Regions from separate parts of the Bacillus sp. EB106-06-01-XG163 genome, predicted to be linked through region 2. Evidence: riboswitches for the same ligand, from Rfam matches in the RefSeq annotation. Region 2 holds a riboswitch; the other holds the start of a gene.
The links. A riboswitch is a leader RNA that binds a small molecule or an ion and turns the genes downstream of it on or off. The one in region 2 is predicted to bind lysine.
Positions count from the first base shown of each region.

Region 1: linked by a shared signal. The riboswitch ahead of AC3WTF_RS07575 (amino acid permease) and the one ahead of AC3WTF_RS04880 (aspartate kinase) in region 2 are both predicted to bind lysine.

Region 1 is NZ_JBYTDS010000005.1:3,894-8,322, reverse strand. Features, by position in the region: gene AC3WTF_RS07590 (LTA synthase family protein) at 1-1,320, opposite strand, end outside; gene AC3WTF_RS07585 (metal-dependent hydrolase) at 1,362-1,844, opposite strand; gene sspJ (small acid-soluble spore protein SspJ) at 2,028-2,168, shown strand; lysine riboswitch at 2,291-2,472, shown strand; gene AC3WTF_RS07575 (amino acid permease) at 2,581-3,993, shown strand; gene AC3WTF_RS07570 (iron-hydroxamate ABC transporter substrate-binding protein) at 4,168-4,429, opposite strand, start outside.
Region 2 is NZ_JBYTDS010000003.1:178,853-183,281, forward strand. Features, by position in the region: gene AC3WTF_RS04865 (alpha-N-arabinofuranosidase) at 1-7, shown strand, start outside; gene trxA (thioredoxin) at 161-475, shown strand; gene uvrC (excinuclease ABC subunit UvrC) at 618-2,390, shown strand; lysine riboswitch at 2,452-2,631, shown strand; gene AC3WTF_RS04880 (aspartate kinase) at 2,757-3,986, shown strand; gene AC3WTF_RS04885 (YslB family protein) at 4,033-4,429, opposite strand, start outside.

The DNA.
Region 1 (4,429 bases), on a different contig from region 2:
TTCATAGCGGACCGTCGTCACGTAGCGGTTTAATAACTCGCTGCTTGTGTCCGGTTCCTCAATGAGCTGATCCTGTTTATCAATTTCAAAAGGAAAATGGTTGGTCAAAGTCAGCAGGCTCGCGTAAAACGGCTGCGGAAGCTTCTTTAATTTTTCCGCTGACTGTTCGAGAAATTCCTTATCCTTCAGGCCCCAGCCTGTTGAATTTTCCTGTGTCACCTTAAATTCATCCGCGTCGAAAAAACGGTCGATTCCGAATGCCCCGTACATCTCATCCCGGTTCCAAAAGGCCTTATGATTGGCATGCAGAACGGCTGAATAGTATTGACGGTCTTTTAACATATGGTACATCGTATTGAACCGGTGGCCGCTTTTTGTGAAAAAAACGGCGCCGCTTGAAGACGGATACAGCGAATTCGCAGTAATGAATTCTGAATCTGAGGTTTTTCCCTGTTCAGTCTGCTGATAAAAATGAGTGAAGTCATAACTTTTTTTCCGCAGTTTATTTAAAAACGGGGTAATCTCCCGCCCGTTGACCCGCTCATCCATTACAAAACGCTGTGTTGATTCGAGCGTAACAAAAATCACATTGCGCCCCTTTGCGAGCCCGAACTTTGATTCGGACGGCCTGCTGTAGTCGGCTTGAGTGTAATTCGCGACCGCCGCAAGGCTGTCTTCGTCGGCAAACGCTTTAGCCCCTGCATTCAGCGTCTGCGAAATGGTGTCATACAAATGAAAGTGGAACAGGCCGATTCCTTTTACGAGCGCTTCACGATCAAAAGGGTGCTTGAACAGCTTCGGCTGCTCAGCCTCAGACAGCGCAAGGTTGCACAGCATGAGGCCGGCTGATGCCCACGCATACGCTTTAACGGTACGGGTGCTGGCTTTACCTTTACCAGCTTTATGCCTTTTACCAAGATAAAACAAAACCGCAATATCCAAAAATAAAGCGATATAAAGCGGGTGAAACAGCTCTTGGACGCTGCTTCCCATATCACCCATATTGCTCGCCTGAAACAAAACTGGTATGGTGATAAAATCAATATAAAACCCGTAAAACACCGTATTCGCGATTAAAATTCCCGTCAGCATCACATTTGCCGAAAGCAGAAAGATCCGCTGTTTTTTTTCTGTCAGCAGCAGGGCGATGCCGAACAGCGGCACAATGAAGCTCAGCGGATTAATGAGAAGCAGACATTCCTCAAGAACCGAATTGTTCTGCAGATCAAAACCGAGCTTATAAACGGCATAGGTTTTCATCCACATGAACAGGATGGACAGGCATAAAAACCGATGATTGCTGAAAAAGGTTTTCTTCATATGTATGACTCCTCACCCTAAAAGCGAAAGATGCTTTTTGTTTAAGAGATGCGGCTGTGAACCAGTTCGTATAAATAATAGCAGGATACAATCGTTAAGCCGGCCAGCACAAGCTGCTCCGAAAAACTCCCCGTTCTCATATAAAGGGGAAGACGGAAGCGGATGGCGGACGGAAACAGCAGTTTAATGCCGTTGACGGTCCATGCGTCAAGCACAAGATGGCTCGCCATTCCGATCATCAGTCCGGCGGAAATGCTCGGATTCGGAATATAGGTTGCCGTAATGAAAAACATAATAAGCATAAACAGCAGGCTGTGTGTAAACGTTCTGTGGCCGAACACCGTGCTTACGATTTTGGACAGAACGGGCAGCGTCCTGCCGATTTTGCTTTTCGTATGGCATATGTCGGGAATCAGCGCCCCGAGGGCACCCGCTGAGGTCATAAGGACCGGATCATACCCGTAATAATACGCAATTGCGGAACAAGAAGCGATGCCTCCCATGATGTGTGTTTTTCCTGTCATTTTTCGCTTCTCCTTTTTATTTTTGCCAAAATCCCCTGAATTACAAATATATCAAGAGAATGCATGTTTGATCAACAAACTTTACCTGTTCCGCCAAAAGGAAGGAGACGCGGATTCCGCATATTCTGCCGCGGAAAAAGACACATTATAGGTGTACCTATATTTGATAAAGAGGTGATACAGATGGCTTTCTTTAACAAAGAAAAAGGAAAAAACAGCGATAAAAACAAAAACGTCATTCAAGGCGCGCTTGAAGACGCCGGTGCAGCTCTGAAAGACGATCCGCTTCAAGAAGCTGTTCAAAAGAAAAAAAACAACCGCTGACCATATAAGACGGGTAGGGCGAACGCTCTATCCGTTTTCCATCTAATTTTTCCCTTTGACAGATCTTTTTATCTCTGATAACCTCTGAGTAGAATTGAATGATAAAAATCCTCACTCTTTCTCGGTGAGGTAGAGGTTGCGCTTGATGATGAGTCGCACATGCCAGGCTGATAGGGGGCCGCAAAACATGTGTTAAAGGCATCAGCGCCGAAGTGTAAAGAAAGCCGATCCTTCTTTATGCTGGGACTGTATCTGAATAAGTGCAGGACTGCCGCGTGCTTTTTCGCGGAGGGCTATCCGGAGATCAAGGGTGTGTGTTTCTTTAAGCATGGACTTTTGTTCAGGCTTTTTTTGCGTGTAAATATGGTCTCGGGGTCTGGTCCGTACGAATGAACAACCAGGAGGTACAGGAATGGAACAGACGAAAAAATGGGGTTTTTGGTTATTAACGGCGTTTGTCGTAGGAAATATGGTAGGCTCGGGCATCTTTTCGCTTCCGAGTACGCTCGCAAAAATCGCGAGCCCGTTCGGCGCCACATCGGCATGGCTTTTAACGGGAGCCGGTGTGTTAATGATCGCGCTGGTCTTCGGCCACTTATCCATCCGCAAGCCTGAGCTGACGGCGGGGCCGCAAAGCTATGCGCGTGCGCTGTTCAGCGATCGGAAAAAAGGGAATGCAGCGGGCTTCACGATGGTCTGGGGCTACTGGGTGGCGAGCTGGATCAGCAACGTGGCGATCATCACGAGCCTTGCCGGATATTTAACATCATTTTTCCCGATTTTAACGGATAAGCGTGAAATGTTTTCGATCGGCGGTCAGGCGGTTACGCTCGGCCAGCTGCTGACGTTTGCCGTATGTACGGTTTTATTATGGGGCACTCACACGATTCTCGTCACCAGCATTAACGGTGCGAGTAAATTAAATTTTGTCACGACGTTTTCAAAAGTATTAGGATTTATCTTCTTTATCATTGCAGGTTTATTTGTGTTTCAAACGTCGTTTTTCGATCATTTTTATTTTCCGGTTCAAACAGGTCCTCACACAGTTGAGGGAATCGGCGGACAGATCCACAATGCGGCGATTTCAACATTATGGGCGTTCGTCGGAATTGAATCGGCAGTCATCTTATCCGGGCGCGCCCGTTCGCAGCGCGACGTGAAACGCGCCACCATTACCGGATTATTGATCGCGCTCAGCATCTATATCATCGTAACATTGATTACGATGGGCGTGCTTCCGCATGGTAAGCTTGTCGGCTCGGAAAAACCGTTTGTTGACGTATTGTACGCGATCGTCGGCAATGCGGGAAGCGTCATCATGGCGATTCTGGCGATTTTGTGTCTGTTCGGAACGATGCTCGGCTGGATTCTTCTCGGCTCTGAAGTTCCGTATCAAGCGGCGAAATCAGGAGACTTTCCCGCTGCTTTTGCAAAAACGAATAAACAGGGAAGCCCGGTTGTGTCGTTAATCGTAACGAACGTGATGTCACAGATCTTTATCTTTTCGGTTATTTCCCGGACGATCAGTGACGCGTTTACGTTTTTAACGACGGCGGCGACGCTCGCTTATCTGATTCCGTATCTCGTGTCAGCGTTTTACAGCCTGAAGCTCATTTTTACGGGTGAAACGTATGACGAGATAAAGGGTTCAAGAGTAAGAGACGGTATCATCGCCATCCTTGCCTGCATTTATTCTTTTTATGTCATTATTACCGGAACGGCCGATTTAACGACCTTTATTCTCGGTATCGGGCTGTTCTTCGTCGGTTTGCTGTTATATCCTTTCGTCTCAAAGAAATTTGCAAACAACAGACAATCGGTATGACAAAAAGACATCTCACGTCTGTGAGATGTCTTTTTTATTTGCGGCGGCGGGTTACGTTTTGACGGCGTGTATATAATGAATGGTCTCGAATGCGGTTAAATGGTCAGTGCGTCCGCTGAAAAAACGGTCAAGTGTAAAGCGTAATAAAAAGCCGCTGTGACAGCGGCTTCGGGATTACTTCGTTAAGCTTTTTGTGATGTAGTCAAGCTGGCCTTCAAGTGAGATCGGGTCTGAGAAATAGAAGCCGATCGGATCAATGCGGTAGACATGGTTTTGTTTGACGGCATCGAGGTTCTTCCAGATTGAGCTGTCAAGCACGCCTTTGTCGTCACCGCCGGCCTGCCATGGCCCCATAAAGATGTAGTCTCCCGCGAAGTCAGGCAGTTTCTCGAGTGAAATGCTGGCGTAGCCCGGTCCTTGATTAATGGCTTTTTCC
Region 2 (4,429 bases):
ATCTTAAGTTTTGAACGCCTGCCGCCCGGTTATAATACACTGTATAAATAAGATTATTTCCGGCGGGATCGGGAGAAAATAATATAAGCATTAAATTAGCATGAACGAATGGGAGATGCTATACTAAAAATCATCATTTGACAATTGGAGGAATAACAAAATGGCTATCGTAAAAGCAACTGATCAATCGTTCTCAGCTGAAACAAGTGAAGGTGTCGTATTGGCTGATTTCTGGGCTCCTTGGTGCGGACCTTGTAAAATGATCGCGCCCGTTCTTGAAGAGATTGATCAAGAAATGGGAGACAAACTGAAAATCGTCAAAATCGACGTGGATGAAAACCAAGAAACTGCCGGTAAATACGGCGTCATGAGCATCCCGACACTTCTCGTATTGAAAGACGGAGAAGTCGTTGAAACATCTGTCGGTTTCAAACCGAAAGAAGCTCTTGAAGAGCTTGTAAACAAACATCTGTAAGCCGAAAGCTTCCGTTACGGCAGGGCGATTCCTTTGAAAGGGAATCGCCTTTTTTGATCTTCCAAAAGCTGAGAATGGAGAAAAACAAGTGTTCGTGATACACTGAATGGACACGAGAAATGAATGTAAGGAAGGGTAACGTATGAATAAACAACTGAAAGAAAAGCTGGCCCTCCTTCCCGATCAGCCGGGCTGTTATTTAATGAAAGACCGTCAAAAAACAGTCATCTACGTGGGGAAAGCGAAAGTCTTGAAAAACAGGGTGCGATCTTATTTCACCGGTTCTCACGACGCAAAAACCCAACGGCTTGTGTCGGAGATTGAGGACTTTGAATATATCGTGACTTCCTCCAATCTTGAAGCGCTTATTTTGGAAATGAATCTGATTAAAAAATACGATCCGAAATACAATGTCATGCTGAAAGATGATAAAACCTATCCCTTTATTAAAATCACCCATGAACGCCATCCGCGGCTGATTGTCACCCGGAATGTCAAAAAAGACAAAGGACGCTATTTCGGCCCGTATCCGAATGTGCAGGCGGCGCGGGAAACGAAAAAACTGCTGGACCGCCTTTACCCGCTCAGGAAATGCTCAAAGCTTCCGGACCGCGTCTGTCTCTATTATCATCTCGGACAATGCCTCGCCCCATGTGTAAAGGATATATCTGAGGAGACAAACCGCGAGATTGTTGAAGACATCACCCGTTTTTTAAAGGGAGGGCATAACGAAATCAAAAAAGAGCTCGAAGCGAAAATGGCAGAAGCGGCGGAAAAGCTTGAATTTGAACGGGCTAAAGAATTCCGCGACCAGCTTGCTCACATCGAATCGACGATGGAGAAGCAAAAAATGACCATGAATGACCTTCTGGACCGCGATGTGTTTGCATATGCCTACGATAAAGGCTGGATGTGCGTCCAAGTCTTTTTCATTCGCCAAGGAAAACTGATCGAACGCGACGTCAGCATGTTTCCGATGTATCAGGAAGCGGATGAAGAATTTCTGACCTTCATCGGCCAGTTCTACTCTAAAAACAATCACTTTCTGCCTAAGGAAATTCTGGTGCCTGACAGCGTTGACAGGGACATGATCACCGAGCTGTTGGAAACCGCCGTGCATCAGCCGAAAAAAGGCCCGAAAAAAGAGCTGCTTTTGCTTGCGCACAAAAATGCGAAAATCGCTCTGCGGGAAAAATTCTCGTTAATCGAGCGGGATGAGGAACGGTCAATCGGTGCAGCCGAACGGCTTGGCGAAGCGCTGAATATTTACACGCCGCATCGGATTGAAGCGTTTGACAACTCCAATATTCAAGGCACAAACCCCGTATCGGCCATGATTGTCTTTATTGACGGAAAACCGAATAAAAAGGAATACCGCAAATATAAAATTAAAACCGTAACAGGGCCTGATGATTACGGCTCAATGAGGGAAGTCGTCAGAAGAAGATACACGAGGGTGCTTCGCGAAAATCTTCCGCTGCCGGATTTAATCATCATTGACGGCGGAAAAGGGCAGATTAACGCGGCGCGCGACGTGCTTGAGAATGAGCTCGGCCTTGATGTCCCGGTAGCGGGATTGGCGAAAGATGATAAACACCGAACATCCAACCTTTTGATCGGCGACCCGCTTGAACCGGTGTTTCTGGAGCGGAACAGCCAAGAGTTTTACCTGCTTCAGCGCATTCAGGACGAAGTTCACCGTTTTGCGATCAGCTTTCACAGACAGATTCGGGGAAAAAGCGCCTTTCAATCCGTTCTGGATGATATCCCCGGAATCGGCGAAAAACGCAAAAAAATGCTCTTAAAACATTTCGGATCTGTCAAAAAGATGAAGGAAGCAAGCCTTGACGATATCAAAAAAGCGGGTGTGCCGGCCGCGGCGGCCCAGCTGCTGTTTGAAAAATTAAAAAAATAGTATTGTGCTTTTCTGAAAAATCTGCTAGAATGTGAACTAATTTCATAAGATCGTGTTATATGGTGAAGATAGAGGTGCGAACTTCAATAGTAAGCCTTTGGAGAATGATGGATTCTGCGAAAAAGGCTGAAAGGGGAGCGTCGCCGAAGTGTATCACATCCCATCGGTGTGATTTGCTGGCCTTGCATTAAATAAATGTAAGGCTGTCAAGAATTTATTTTCTTGGAGGGCTATCTCGTTGTTCATAATCAATCGTAATGATATGAAAAAGCAATGAGAGCTATTCCTCTCATTGCTTTTTTTATTGTGGACAAAACGCTCTTTTCTCCTCACCCGCACGAACCAAAATGTAAAGGGTGGTCTAGTATGGGTCTTATCGTACAAAAATTCGGAGGCACTTCCGTCGGTTCTGCCGAAAAAATTCAAAATGCCGCAAATCGCGCCATTGCTGAAAAGCAAAAAGGCCATGACGTCGTAGTCGTCGTTTCGGCAATGGGAAAATCAACCGACGCGCTCGTTAACCTCGCGGCTGAAATCACATCTGAACCAAGCAGACGCGAGATGGATATGCTTTTGTCTACGGGAGAGCAGGTCACGATTTCGCTTTTGGCCATGGCGCTTCAGGAAAAAGGATATGACGCCGTCTCTTATACGGGCTGGCAGGCGGGTGTCCGCACGGAAGCCGTTCACGGCAATGCGAGAATTACGGATATTGATATCACGGCGATTCGTTCGCAGCTTGCAGAAGGCAGGATTACAGTCGTTGCCGGTTTTCAGGGCGTAACGGAAGACGGCGGCATCACGACGCTCGGACGGGGCGGTTCCGATACGACGGCGGTCGCTCTTGCCGCAGCGCTGGAAGCGGATAAATGCGACATTTATACAGATGTTCCGGGCGTATTTACGACAGATCCGCGGTATGTCCGGTCAGCGAGAAAACTGGCGGGAATTTCTTATGATGAAATGCTGGAGCTTGCAAATCTGGGAGCGGGTGTTCTTCACCCGCGGGCGGTTGAGTTCGCGAAAAACTACCAAGTGCCTTTAGAAGTGCGGTCAAGTACGGAACATGAAGCGGGAACATTAATTGAGGAGGAATCATCAATGGAGCAGAATTTAATCGTCAGAGGAATTGCATTTGAAGACCAGATCACGAGGGTGTCCGTTACGGGCCTGACAAGCGGACTGACTACTCTTTCAACAATCTTCACCGCGCTGGCAAAACGAAACATCAACGTTGACATTATTATTCAGACACAGTCGGACGATGGGGAAGCGGATATTTCTTTCTCAGTGAAAACGGAAGATGCCGCGCAAACGGTCGCCGTGCTTGAAGAATATAAAAACGCGCTTGACTATGAAAAAATTGAAACCGAAAGAAAACTGGCGAAAGTCTCCATTGTCGGGTCGGGCATGGTTTCAAATCCCGGCGTCGCCGCGGACATGTTTGCCGTACTGGCGGAAAAAAATGTACAAGTCAAAATGGTGAGCACATCTGAAATAAAAGTATCAGCGGTTGTCAGCGAAAATGATATGGTGAAAGCGGTCGAAGCGCTTCATGATGCGTTTGAGCTTTCTAAACAGCCGTCTGCCGTGTAAACGGGCAGGCAAAAAGGCGGGACTTGGAGTCACCGCCTTTTTTCAATTATACAGGGTCCTTCATATCCCATTTTACAGTCAGGACGACTTTATCCGCTCTCTTTTTTACCTGTTCATAAGATTCTGCGATCTGATCGTTCATCAATTGAATCTGTTCGGCTATAAAACCGGCTTCAAGCTGAAAACAAGGCTCTTTCTGATGTTTGAGTCTGCTGGATACGAGCGGTCCTTCCAGTTCAAATTCCAGTTCTTGTTTTTTTGATCCTGCGTTTGTCAAAGTTCCCCAGCCGGCTTTTTCAAAAAAGGCGGGGATTTCTTCCCACGATTGAAGAGGAAATTTGCGGGCGAGGCGTTTTCCCGCCCAATACATCATCGATGAATGCTCCGGGCCGAGGATATCCGGAAGCACGATTTCCCGGATTAATTCGTAGCCGTATGCGCTG